3 regions of the Streptosporangium sp. NPDC000396 genome follow, and region 2 is predicted to be linked to each of the others. Evidence: riboswitches for the same ligand, from Rfam matches in the RefSeq annotation. Region 2 holds a riboswitch; each other region holds the start of a gene.
What was found. A riboswitch is a leader RNA that binds a small molecule or an ion and turns the genes downstream of it on or off. The one in region 2 is predicted to bind cobalamin.
Positions count from the first base shown of each region.

Region 1: another riboswitch for cobalamin. It lies ahead of ACFY2X_RS14815 (ribonucleoside-diphosphate reductase subunit alpha); the one in region 2 lies ahead of metE (5-methyltetrahydropteroyltriglutamate--homocysteine S-methyltransferase).
Region 3: another riboswitch for cobalamin. It lies ahead of cobN (cobaltochelatase subunit CobN); the one in region 2 lies ahead of metE (5-methyltetrahydropteroyltriglutamate--homocysteine S-methyltransferase).

Region 1 is NZ_JBIAZA010000008.1:81,707-86,137, reverse strand. It holds gene glmS (glutamine--fructose-6-phosphate transaminase (isomerizing)) at 1-686, shown strand, start outside; gene ACFY2X_RS14820 (Bug family tripartite tricarboxylate transporter substrate binding protein) at 813-1,829, shown strand; cobalamin riboswitch at 1,853-2,055, shown strand; gene ACFY2X_RS14815 (ribonucleoside-diphosphate reductase subunit alpha) at 2,255-4,431, shown strand, end outside.
Region 2 is NZ_JBIAZA010000011.1:211,187-215,617, reverse strand. It holds gene ACFY2X_RS19800 (selenium-binding protein SBP56-related protein) at 1-294, opposite strand, end outside; gene metE (5-methyltetrahydropteroyltriglutamate--homocysteine S-methyltransferase) at 501-2,717, opposite strand; cobalamin riboswitch at 2,809-3,020, opposite strand; gene ACFY2X_RS19790 (cation:proton antiporter) at 3,184-4,431, shown strand, end outside.
Region 3 is NZ_JBIAZA010000003.1:390,837-395,267, reverse strand. It holds gene cobN (cobaltochelatase subunit CobN) at 1-2,336, opposite strand, end outside; cobalamin riboswitch at 2,450-2,646, opposite strand; gene cobG (precorrin-3B synthase) at 2,611-4,062, shown strand; gene ACFY2X_RS06750 (precorrin-8X methylmutase) at 4,059-4,431, shown strand, end outside.

The DNA.
Region 1 (4,431 bases), on a different contig from region 2:
GCGCGATCGCCCGTGAGTGTGACGGCGGCGTCTACCTGCACGCCGGTCCCGAGGTCTCCGTGGCGAGCACGAAGGCGTTCACGTCGACCGCCGTGGCCTTCGCACTGCTCGCGCTGCACCTGGGCCGGGTGCGCGACCTGTCCCCGGCCGACGGCCGCCGCATCTGCGAGGGCCTGCGCAGGCTGCCCGGCCAGATCAAGGAGATCCTCGCGCTGGAGCCGCAGATCAAGGAGCTCGCGCGGAAGTACGCCCACTCGCCGAGCATGATGTTCGTGGGCCGGGTCCGGGGTTACCCGGTGGCCCGCGAGGGCGCGCAGAAGCTCAAGGAGATCTCCTACGTGCACGCCGAGGCCTACCCGGCCAGCGAGCTCAAGCACGGCCCGCTGGCGCTGATCGGCCCCGAGATGCCGACCGTGGCGATCGTCCCCGACGACGAGCTGCTGGACAAGAACCTCACGACCCTGGGCGAGATCCGCGCGCGTGGTGGCCAGGTGCTCATGGTCGGGCACCGTACGGCCGACCCCAAGCTGGCCGACGACTGTGTCGTGCTGCCCAAGAACGAGGTCGAGCTGGACCCGATCCTGATGTCGATCCCGCTGCAGATCTTCGCCTACCACGCGGCCGTGGCGCTGGAGCGCGATGTGGACAAGCCTCGCAACCTGGCGAAGAGCGTCACCGTGGAGTGACCGAATTCCCCAGGCATCTCTGAGGCCCCTGTAAGCCGCCTGATGGTGATAAGACCCCCCGACATGTGTCAGAAAGTGACATGTCTGTAACCTAGGGTATTGGGGGTTCTTGGGGGGAGGGCGCTTATGCACCGCAGGCGATTCCTCTCGCTCGCCGCGGGGCTCGCGGTCGCCGGCGGCTGTGGCAGGGTGGGCGGCACCGGCGCGCCGGTCATGAACCGGTTGACCATCGTCGCGCCCGCGGCCCGCGGGCAGGGCTGGGACCAGGCCGCCCGCGCGCTGGCCGCGGTCCTGGTCGCGGAGGGGCTGGCCCGGATGGTCGAGGTGAGCAACTATCCGGGAGGCCTGGGCTCGGCCGCCCTGGGGGCGTTCGTCACGGCCCGCGGCCCGTTCGTACGCGAAGGCAGGCTGCTCCTCACCGGAATGCCGATGGTGGCGGGGGCGGAGATCGCCAACGCCGCCTCGGTGGTGAAGTCCACCACACCCCTGGCCCGGCTGGTCGGCGACTGGGCGGTCCTGGCCGTCCCGGTCAAGTCCCGGCTGCGCTCCTTCGAGGACTTCGCCGCGGTGCTTCGCCGGAACCCGGCCGGGCTGGTGGTGGGAGGCCGCCTGGAGGGTGGTTCCGACCACGTGCTCTACGGCATGATCGGCAAATGCCTGGGGGTGGACGCCCGGCTGCTGGACTACGCCGCGTACTCCGGCTGGCCGGAGGCCTTCGAGGCGGTCCACGACGGTCGCGTGGCCGCGCTCCTGGGGTCCGCCCGCTCCTTCATGCCCGAGATCGCCGCCGGCCGCCTGCGGCCGCTGGTGGTCTCCTCCGCCGAGCGGATCGAGGGGATCGACGCGCCGACGCTGATGGAGCTGGACGTCCGGCTGGAGTACACCGACTGGTGCGGGGTGCTCGGCCCGCGCGGCATGAGCCGGGAGGACCGGGACGCGGCCGTCGCCCTGTGCGACCGCATCGACGGTTCGCCGCGCTGGCGGGCCCTGTGCGCGGCCAACGGCTGGAACCGGGTCTACCTGAGCGGGGACGATTTCCGCCAGTGGCTCACCACCGAGACCGGCCGCACCCGGGGAGTTCTCGGTGAACTCGGACTACTGAGTGCTACCGCCACAAGCTATCGCCACAAGCTGTTGGGGTAGTTGCGTCGGGCGGCACTAGATGTAGGATCCTGCTCGTCGCTGGTTCGCCCCGCAGGGGGCGAGGCAAGAGGGAACCCGGTGGGAATCCGGGGCTGCCCCGCAGCGGTGAGCGGGAACGACCGCCGTCATGAGAGCACTGGGTGCACCTTGCCCGGGAAGCGACGGCCAGTAGGCGTGTGCGAGGCGCCCGCGAGCCCGAAGACCTGCCGGTGACATGTGGGAGAGGGAGCCGAGCCGGGCACCGAGGGACGCGTGGAGCGGCCCGAAGCGTGCGAGGCGAGGCGGGCTCGACCACGAACACTGTCCAGGGCCTCGAGGGAGGGTTCGCGGGACGAGGCGGTCCGGCGTGCCCGGAATCGCTTCAGACGCGTGCGCCCTTCTGGCGGGAAGCCGTATGGGGAATTCGAGCACGCGAGGGGTAGTACGTGACACTGACCTTGGTCGGGGACGCCAAGGAGGCCGGGAGCGACCTGGCCGACCGCCGGTTGGCCATCGAGGAGGCCGCCGCCCGGGTCATCACCGACCCGGAGAACTCCAAGATCGCTGCCGGGCTGCTGGCCGAGCTGATCGCCGACGAGGCCGCCGGACACGGAGTCCGGACCTTCTCCGAGTCCATCGCCGCGACCCACGCGGCCGGGCTGGTCCAGGAGGGGCTGGCCGCCTTCGTGGCCGCCCACGCCGAGGCACTGGACGCGCTGGTGGCCCAGGACGCCGACGGCAGGTTCGAGTATTTCGGGCTGCGCACGGTCTACGACCGCTACCTGCTGCGGCACCCCGAGACCCGCAAGGTCCTGGAGCGCCCGCAGCACTTCTTCCTCCGGGTGGCCTGCGGCCTGTCGGAGACGGTCGAGGAGGCCGCGGAGCTCTACGAGCTCATGGCCACCCTGTCCTACCTGCCCAGCTCGCCCACCCTGTTCAACTCCGGCTCGCGCAGGCCCCAGCTGTCCTCCTGCTTCCTGCTCGACTCTCCCCGGGACGAGCTGGAGGCCATCTACGAGCGCTACGGGCAGGTCGCGCGGCTGTCCAAGTACGCCGGGGGGATCGGCATCGCCTGGACCCGGGTCCGCTCGCGTGGTTCGTTGATCCGGGGCACCAACGGCCACTCCAACGGCATCGTGCCCTGGCTGCGCACGCTGGACTCCAGCGTCGCCGCGGTCAACCAGGGCGGCCGCCGTAAGGGCGCGGCCTGCGTCTATCTGGAGACCTGGCACGCCGACATCGAGGAGTTCCTGGAGCTGCGGGACAACACCGGGGAGGAGGCCCGCCGTACGCACAACCTGAACCTGGCCAACTGGATCCCCGACGAGTTCATGCGCCGGGTCGAGGCCGACGCCGTGTGGTCGCTGCTCGACCCCAAGGAGGTCCCGCACCTCACCGACCTGTACGGCGCCGCCTTCGACGAGGCCTACCGGGCCGCCGAGGCCGAGGGCCGGTTCGTCAAGCAGGTCCCGGCCCGGGTCCTGTACGGCCGGATGATGCGCACCCTCGCCCAGACCGGCAACGGCTGGATGACCTTCAAGGACGCGGCCAACCGGACCTCCAACCAGACGGCCCGCCCCGAGAACGTCATTCACCTGTCCAATCTCTGCACCGAGATCCTCGAGGTCACCAACGACGCCGAGACCGCCGTCTGCAACCTCGGCTCGATCAACCTCGCCGCCCACCTGACCGGTCAGGAGGTCGACTGGGTACGGCTGCGCCGGACCGTCCGCACCGCCGTGCGGTTCCTGGACCGGACCATCGACCTGGGCTTCTACCCGACCCCCGAGGCCGAGACCGCCAACCGCAGGTGGCGGCCGATCGGGCTGGGCGTGATGGGCCTGGCGGACGTGTTCTTCACGCTGCGGCTGCCCTTCGACTCGCCCGAGGCGCTGGAGCTGTCCACCCGGATCTCCGAGGAGATCGCGCTGGCCGCCTACGGCACCTCTTCGGACCTGGCCGTGGAGCGGGGCCGTCACCCCTCCTACGACGAGACCCGGGCCGCCGGCGGCGTGCTGCACCCGGACCACTACGGGGCCGGGCGGTCGCCGGAGTGGGCGGCGCTCAGGGAGCGGATCGCGCGGACCGGCCTGCGCAACTCGCTGATGATCGCGATCGCGCCCACGGCCACCATCGCCTCCATCGCGGGCTGTTACGAGTGCATCGAGCCCCAGGTCTCCAACGTCTTCAAGCGCGAGACCCTGTCGGGGGAGTTCCTCCAGGTGAACCGCTACCTGGTCCGTGACCTTTCGGCCCGGGGCCTGTGGACCCCGCAGATCCGGGACGCGATCAAGCGGGCCGACGGCTCCGTTCAGGACGTTCCCGGCATGCCGGAGGACCTGAAGGCGCTCTACCGGACCGCCTGGGAGCTGCCGCAGAAGGCGCTGATCGACCTGGCCGCGGCGCGCACGCCGTACATCGACCAGTCCCAGTCGCTGAACCTCTTCATGGCCACGCCGACCATCGGCAAGCTCTCCTCGATGTACGCCTACGCCTGGAAGTCCGGCCTGAAGACCACCTACTACCTGCGGTCCCGGCCGGCCACCCGGATCGCCCAGACGACCGTCTCGCAGGCGGTGCCGGAGCCGGACGCCGTCGCGTGCTCCCTGGAGAACCCCGAATA
Region 2 (4,431 bases):
CGACCGGAGGCCGGGAACGACGAGATAGCGCCGCTCGACATGTGGGTGAGGAGCGTAGGGACACAGAGCCGAACTGCACACGTTCCATCCGAAGTGGTGGAACTCGTCGCCCGGGACGGACGCGTCGTGCACGTTGGCGATCGTTCCGTCGGACAGGTCGATCGTGGCGAGCCCGTCGGGGCGCCCGTCTCCGGAGGCGTCAAGCAGGACGACGTAGGCGAGCTCCTCCCGAGGGGCCAGCATGGCCTCGCGGGCTGATGGATAGAAGGTGGGATCGGGCTGGATGAGTGCCATGTGGACTCCTCGACCGAGATCAATACCCAACTAATTTTGTAGGAAAAGCCTCCGCTGTCCAGAGGACATTTCAGACAGCCGGATGGTGATCCCGCGTACGGGCGGGCGGAGCCGATGCTCACCCCGCCCACCCGCACGCCGTACCGCACCGTCCACGCGCGGGTCCGGAGAGCAGGCCGGGGCCCGCGCGGATCTCCGGGCGCGGGTTACAGCGCGCGGATCCTACGGGCCGCGGTCACCATGTTCCGCAGGCTCACCTCAGTCTCAGCGTAGCTCCGCGTCTTCAGCCCGCAGTCGGGATTGACCCAGAGCCGTTCCGGCTCCACCACTCGGGCCGCCAGCCGGAGCGCCTGCTCGATCTCACCGATCTCCGGCACGCGAGGGGAGTGGATGTCGTAGACGCCGGGCCCGATCCCGCGCGTGTATCCGGCGGTGCGCAGGTCGTCCAGCAGTTCCATCCGGGACCTGGCCGCCTCGACGCTGGTCACGTCCGCGTCCAGGTCGCCGATGGCGCCGATGATCTCCCCGAACTCCGAGTAGCACATGTGCGTGTGGATCTGCGTGGAGTCGGACACGCCCGAGGTGGCGAACCGGAACGCGGCGACCGCCCAGGCCAGGTAGGCGTCACGATCGGCCGCCTTGAGCGGCAGCAGCTCCCGCAGCGCGGGCTCGTCCACCTGGATGATCCGGATACCCGCCGCCTCCAGGTCACGGATCTCGTCCCGCAACGCCAGCGCCACCTGCCGCGCGGTATCGGCCAGAGGCTGGTCCTCCCGGACGAACGACCAGGCCAGCATGGTGACCGGCCCGGTCAGCATGCCCTTGACGGGACTGCCGGTCCGGGACTGGGCGTAGACGGTCCAGCCCACCGTCATCGGCTCCGGCCTGGCCACGTCCCCGAACAGGATCGGCGGTCGCACGCACCGCGTGCCGTACGACTGGACCCAGCCGTGCTCGGTGGTGGCGTACCCGTCAAGCTGCTCGGCGAAGTACTGGACCATGTCGTTGCGCTCGGGCTCACCGTGGACCAGCACGTCCAGCCCGATGTCCTCCTGCAGGGCGATCACCGAGTCGATCTCGACCCGTATCGCCGCCTCGTACGTCGCCCGGTCGATCCGGCCTTCCCGCAGGTCGGCGCGGGCCCGCCGGACCGCGTCCGTCTGGGGGAACGAGCCGATCGTGGTCGTGGGCAGCGGCGGCAGTCTCAGCGCCGCCCGCTGGATCGCCGCCCGCTCGGCGTGACCGGCCCGCGCCGTACCCTCACCCAGCGCCTCCAGCCGGGCCCGGACCCGCGCGTCCACCGGAGCTCTGGCCGGTACGGCGGGCACGACCGCGTCCGGCCCCTCCCTCATCGCACGGCCGATCGCCACGACCTCCGCCACCTTCTGCCGGGCGAACGCCAGCCCCTCGGGCATCGCCGCCTCCCGCTCCAGATCGAGCGGGACGTGCAGCAGCGAGCAGGAGGTGGAGACGACCACCTCTCCGGCCAGCCCGAGCAGCGCCGCGCAGGTGGACAGCGCGTCGGGCAGCCGGGTGCGCCACACGTTGCGGCCGTTCACCACCCCGGCCACCACGGTCTTGTTCGCCAGCCCGGGAATCGAGGCCGCCGCCGTCAGGTTGCCGGGGCCGGCGACGAAGTCCAGCCCGATGGCCTCGACGCGGGTCGCCGCCAGCACGGGCAGCGCGTCGCCGATCTCGCCGAAGCAGGTGGCGACCAGCAGCCTCGGGCGATGGCTGAGCCCGCCGAGGTGGTCATAGGCGCGGGCGAGCGCCTTCAGCTCTTCGGCCGACCGGTCCGCGGCCAGCGCCGGTTCGTCGAGCTGCACTTCGGTGACTCCGGCGGTGGCCAGCCGCTCCAGCAGCTCGGCGTAGACGTCGAGCAGGTCGTCCAGGAGCCGGAGCGGCGTGAAGGAGGCCTCGGTGGACTTGGACAGCAGCAGGTAGGTGAGCGGGCCGACCAGCACCGGCCTGGTCTCGATGCCCAGGCGCCTGGCTTCGCCGTACTCCGCCAGGGGCTTTTCCCAGGCCAGCCGGAATCGCGTCTGCGGGCCCACCTCCGGCACGAGGTAGTGGTAGTTCGTGTTGAACCATTTGGTCATCTCCAGGGGGGCGATTCCCTGGGCGCCACGAGCCATGGCGAAATAGCGCTCCAGGCCGTCGAGGGCGGTGAAACGGTCGGGGATGGCGCCGACCATCACGCTGGTGTCGAGGACATGGTCGTAGAAGGAGAAGGTGTTGGAGGGGATGCCGGTCAGTCCCGCGTCGCGTAGCTCGGTCCAGGTGCGCTCGCGCAGGGCGCGGGCGGCTTCCTGAAGCCCGGTGGAGTCGATTCCGCCCGCCCAGTAGGACTCGACGGCCTTCTTCAGCTCCCGGTCGGGGCCGATCCTGGGATAGCCGAGAATGGTGGTGCGCTGGTCTCTCATGGGTCCTTTTCCCTCGTGGAACCCGGTCTCGGCGGGCATGGCGAGGTAGACCCTCTGACCCTCCCGCGAGGCCATGGACATTCCGCGCACCGGCCGGCGCGCGGGCGGTGGCAGGTATTCGGACTCGTGGGCGTCGTGTCGGTTTCCTACTGGCCGTCGCTTCCCAGGTGGTCGTTCACCCAGTGCTTGTGTGACGGCGGTCGTTCCCACTCACCGCTGCGGGGCAGTCCCGGAATCGCACCGGGTTCCCTGTTGCCTCGCCGCTCCACCGGGGAGCGGCGAACCAGCCGCACGGGCAGCATAACCCGGCTCCGGCGAAAGTGCGGAAGGCCGTGGCTCCCACTGGCAGCGCTGCGGGTGCTTCCGCCGGCAACGCCGCCGTGATCGGTTCGTGACTTGCTTCCGGGTGGGTCCCGAACGGCCAGGGGTAGATCTTTTACGAATCGCTCATCCCTGAGGGAGGATGATGCTCGTCTCGCTGGGTGCTCCCGTAGCACCGATCGCCGCCCACAACCTGCTCGTGTTCCTGCTCCAGGTGGGCCTGCTGCTCATGCTGGCACTGGTTTTCGGCCGGCTCGCCACCCGGTTCGGCATGCCCGCCGTCGTCGGCGAACTGTTCGTCGGTGTGGTCCTCGGTCCTTCCTTCCTGGCGCACGTCGCGCCGGGCATGCAGGGCTGGTTGTTCCCCGCCGTCCCCGAGCAGTTTCACCTGCTCGACGCGGTCGGCCAGATCGGCGTGCTGCTGCTGGTCGGCCTCACCGGCATCCACATGGACATGGGTCTGGTTCGGCGGCGTGGCGTCACGGCCGCCGGGGTCAGCGTCGGCGGCCTCGTCGTCCCGCTCGGGCTGGGCATCGGCGCCGGTTTCCTGCTGCCCAAGGCATTGATCCCGGACGGCACCGACACCACCGTCTTCGCGCTGTTCCTGGGCGTGGCGATGTGCGTCAGCGCGATCCCGGTCATCGCCAAGACGCTCATGGACATGAAGCTGCTGCACCGCAACATCGGCCAGCTCACGCTGACCGCCGGCATGATCGACGACGCCTTCGGCTGGTTCATGCTGTCGATCGTGAGCGCGATGGCCGTGAACGCGGTGTCCACCGGCACCGTGCTGACCTCGCTGGCCTACCTGGTCGCCATCGTCGTGTTCGCGCTCACGCTCGGCCGCCCGCTGGTCAGGGGAGTGTTACAGCTCACTGGCAAGTCGGACGAGCCGGGGCCGACCGTCGCCACCGCGGCCGTGCTCATCCTGCTCGCCGCGGCCGGGACCCACGCGCTGGGCCTGGAGGCGGTCTTCGGAGCGTTCGTCTGCGGCATCCTCATCGGCAGCGCGGGCAGGGTCGCCCCGTCCAGGCTCGCCCCGCTGCGCACGGTCGTGCTGTCGGGGTTCGCGCCGATCTTCTTCGCCACCGCGGGCCTGCGGATGGACCTGACGGCGCTGGCCAGGCCCGAGGTGTTGCTCGCCGGGCTCGCCGTACTGGCCATCGCGATCATCGGGAAGTTCCTCGGCGCCTACGCCGGGGCGCGGCTGAGCAGGCTCAACAGGTGGGAGGCGCTCGCGCTCGGCGCCGGGCTCAACGCCCGCGGCGTGATCGAGGTCGTGGTCGCCATGGTCGGCCTGCGGCTGGGCATCCTCAGCGTCGAGGCGTACACCATCGTGGTGCTCGTCGCGATCGTGACCTCGCTGATGGCCCCGCCGATCCTGCGGATCGCC
Region 3 (4,431 bases), on a different contig from region 2:
GTGGCGGCCGTCCCCGGAGCAGTGGCGGTCTCCTCCCCTGCGGCGGCAGGCGCGGCCGCAGCCGGGGCGGTCACGTCAGCCGAAGCGGGGGACGAGGCCGGACGAAGGACGGTGGTGGTCACCTCGGCGGCGGCGGCCGGGTCCCAGTCCCGCTCCTCCATCGCCTCGACCAGCGCGCGGGCGAGGGTCTCGGCCTCATCCGTGCCGGTACGGCCGGCCGTACCGTCCTCCGTCAGGCCCAAGGCCTCGCGGAGTCCCGCCGTTGCCTGGCTGCCGGCCCATATCTGACGGGCGCGGAGCATCGCGAGCACCAGGTCGACGCGCGTCCCGCCTTCGGGCGCCACGCCCAGCACGTGGAGCCCGTCACGGATCTGGACGTCTTTGACCTCGCACAGCCAGCCGTCGACGTGCAGCAGGAAGTCGTCGAACTCCGCGTCGTGCGGGCGGTCCTCGATGCCGAGGTCGTGGTCGAGCCTGGCGGCCTGGATCAGGGTCCAGATCTGGGCGCGGATCGCGGGAAGCTTCGCCGGGTCCATCGCGGCGATGGAGGCGTGCTCGTCGAGGAGCTGCTCCAGCCTGGCCATGTCCCCGTAGGTGTCGGCGCGGGCCATCGGAGGAACGAGGTGGTCGACCAGGGTGGCGTGGGCGCGGCGCTTGGCCTGGGTGCCCTCGCCGGGGTCGTTGACGAGGAAGGGATAGATCAGCGGCAGGTCGCCGAGCGCGGCGTCGGGGCCGCAGGAGGCGGACAGCCCCGCGGACTTGCCGGGCAGCCACTCCAGGTTGCCGTGCTTGCCCACGTGCACCACGGCGTGCGCGCCGAAGTCGTCGGCCAGCCAGCGGTAGGCCGCCAGGTAGTGATGGCTGGGCGGCAGATCGGGGTCGTGGTAGATGGCGATGGGGTTCTCGCCGAACCCGCGCGGCGGCTGCACCATGACCACGACGTTTCCGGCGCGCAGCGCGGCCAGCACGATCTCGCCGTCCGGGTCCTGCGACCTGTCCACGAACAGCTCGCCCGGCGCGGGGCCCCAGTGCTCCTCCATTCCGGCTCGCAGGTCCGCCGGCAGCGTGCCGTACCACTCGGCGTACCGGCTCGCCGCGACGCGGACCGGGTTGGCGGCCAGTTGCTCCTCGGTGAGCCACTCCTGGTCCTGCCCGCCCGCCGCGATGAGCGCGTGGATCAGCGCGTCGCCGTCCTGCTCGGCCACGCCCGGCAGCTCGCCCTCTGCGCCGATGTCGTAACCGTGCTCGCGCAGGGCGGCCAGCAGCCTGACGAGGCTCGCGGGGGTGTCCAGGCCGACGGCGTTGCCGATCCGGGAATGCTTGGTGGGATAGGCCGAGAGCATCAGCACGATCCGCCGCTCGCCGGCCGGGACGTGCCGGAGCACGGCGTGCCGTACCGCGATGCCGGCCACGCGCGCAGCGCGCTCCGGGTCGGCCGCGTAGACGGTCAGCCCGTCCTCGTCGATCTCCTTGAAGGAGAACGGGACCGTGATGATCCGCCCGTCGAACTCGGGGATCGCGACCTGGGTGGCCGCGTCGAGCGGGGACAGGCCGTCGTCGTTGTCCTCCCAGGACGCCCGGCTGCTCGTCAGGCACAGACCCTGCAGGATCGGCACGTCCAGCTCGGCGAGCGCGCCGACGTCCCAGGCCTCGTCGTCCTCGCCCGCCGACGCGGTGGCCGGCCGGGTGCCACCGGCCGCGAGCACGGTCACCACCAGGGCGTCCACAGCGCGCAGGGTCTCCAGCAGGCCGGGCTCCGCGCTGCGCAGGGAGGCGCAGTAGACGGGCAGAGCCCGGCCGCCCGCGTCCTCGACGGCCGAGCAGAGGGTCTCGACGAAGGCGGTGTTCCCCGCGACATGGTGTGCCCGGTAGTAGAGCACCCCGACGACCGGGCCGTCCTCGCGGCGGGCCTGGCGTTCCAGCACGCCCCAGGCGGGGGTGGGGGCGGGCGCGGCGAACCCGTGTCCGGTCAGCAGCAGGGTGTCGGACAGGAAGCGGTGGAGCTCGGCGAGGTTGGCCGGTCCGCCGTGCGCGAGGTAGGCGTGCGCTTCGGCGCAGACGCCGCCGGGCACGGTGGACAGTTCCATCAGCTCGGCGTCCGGCGCCTGCTCGCCGCCGAGGACGACGACGGGGCGGGGCCCGGCGAGCAGGGCGTCCAGGCCCTCCTCCCAGGCGCGGCGCCCGCCGAGCAGCCGGACCACGACCAGGTCGGCGCCCTCCGTCAGGGACGGCAGATCTTCGGCGGTGAGCCGGGCGGGGTTGCCCAGCCGGTAGTCCGCGCCGCTCGCGCGGGCGCTGAGCAGGTCGGTGTCCGAGGTCGAGAGCAGGAGGATCACGCGCCACGCTCCACGGGAAGCGAGGCGGTACGGCCCAGCGGTGCCGCGGGGGCGCAGGGGAACGGCGAAAAGCGCAACAGAGCTTCCTCCCTCGGGGTCCTCGCCCCGGGTCGTCGTCGGCCACGACGGCTGGAGTCTCCTGGCTCCCGGATCGGTGCTCCCCCCGGCCTTCCCGTCCGTCGCCGGACAGTGGCCTGGGTGGGGTTCGCTCCCCGGTTACAGTGGCGGGACCGCGCCGGATTCACACCGGCTTCCTCCCTGTGCCGTCGCCACGATGAGACTACGGCAGCCCGGCTCTTTGCAAGAAACTGGAGTTAACATCCTCAGCGTGGTCACAGGCGACTCTTTCGGACGATCGCGCTCAGACGCATGTCCGGGGGCACTTCAGGTGCACGCCGCCGCCGACGGCGGCCTGGCGCGGATCAGGATTCCCGGCGGCCGGTTGACCGCCTCCCAGCTGCGCGACCTCGCCGAGGCCGCCACCGTCTGCGGGAGCGGCGTCATCGAGCTGACCTCCCGCGCGAACGTCCAGATCCGCGGCCTCGCCACCGGCCCCGGTCCGGCGGGCGGCCCGGGAGGCGTGGACGCGTTCGCGAGCCGGATGGCCGCGGCGGGGCTGCTGCCGTCGCCCACCCACGAGAAAGTCCGCAACATCCTCGCCTCCCCGCTGACCGGGCTCGACGGCGACGGGCTTCTCGACGTCACCCCCCTGGTCGCCGAACTGGACCGGCGCCTGTGCGCCCGGCCCGCCCTCGCCGCCCTCTCGGGGCGGTTCATGTTCGCCCTCGACGACGGCCGGGGGGACGTGGCCGGGCTCGGCGCCGACGCCTGCCTCCTGCCGGCAGGCCCGGAGGAGGCCGCCGTCATCCTCGCGGGCACCGACAGCGGCCTGCGCGTGCCGGCGGTCTCGATGGTGCCCGCCCTGCTCGCCGCCGCCGAGGCGTTCCTCGCGGAGTCGTCCGCCCAGGGAACCGGCGCCTGGCGGATCGGCGAGCTGGCCGACGGTCCCGCACGGGTCGCGGCCCGGGCCGGCGCCATGCTCGCCTCCGCCGCCCCGGCCGTCGGCGTCGGTCAGACCCGCGCCACGACCGCGCCCGCCGATCCCGCCGCCCCCGCGCCGGTGCCGTCCCGCGCCGCGCTCACGTCCTCCGACCGCGTACGGCTTCGCCCCGTCACGCTCGGCCCGGTAGGCGTCATCGAACGATCGCGCACCACCACCGGCCCAGAGGTCGCCCTCGGGGTCGCGATACCCCTCGGGCGGCTGACCTCCGCCCAGGCGGAACTGCTCGCCCGCCTGGCCTCCTCCGGCTCCGGCGAGGTACGGCTGACGCCGTGGCGGGGCGTGGTCCTGCCCGGTCTGGCCCGTGCCGAAGTCTCCCGGGCGATCGGCCTGCTGGCGGACGCGGGCCTGGTCACCGACCCCGCCTCGCCGTGGATCGGCGTGACGGCCTGCACCGGCCGCCCCGGCTGCGCCAGGTCGCTGGCCGACGTGCAGGCCGACGCGGCCCGTGCCGTCGCCCCGCGTGTGGCGGATTCCCCGCGCACCGGTACGCTCCCCGTGCACTGGGCGGGCTGCGAACGGCGCTGCGGCCGTCCCCGGGGGCGAGTCGCCGACGTGGTCGCCACCGGCGACGGCTACCGCGTGGACCTGGACGGCCGCGGCGTGACCTGTGCGGGCATCGAAGAGACCACGGCCGCGTTGACGGCCGTCAGAGGAGGAACGTGATCGACTACGTCCGCGACGGCGCGGAGATCTACCGCCGTTCCTTCGCCACCATCCGCGCCGAGGCCGACCTGGGAGGTCTGCCCGCGGATGTCGCCCAGGTGGCGGTCCGCATGATCCACTCCTGCGGGATGGTCGACCTGGTCACCGACCTCGGATGGTCACCCGGCGTGGTCGCCTCGGCGCGCGCGGCCCTGCGCGCGGGCGCGCCGGTGCTGTGCGACGCGATGATGGTCGCCTCCGGGGTGACCCGCCGCCGGCTGCCCGCCGGCAACGAGGTGATCTGCACGCTGGGCGAGCCGGGCGTGCCGGAGCTCGCCGAGCGGCTGGGCACCACCCGCAGCGCCGCGGCGCTGGAGCTGTGGCGCGACC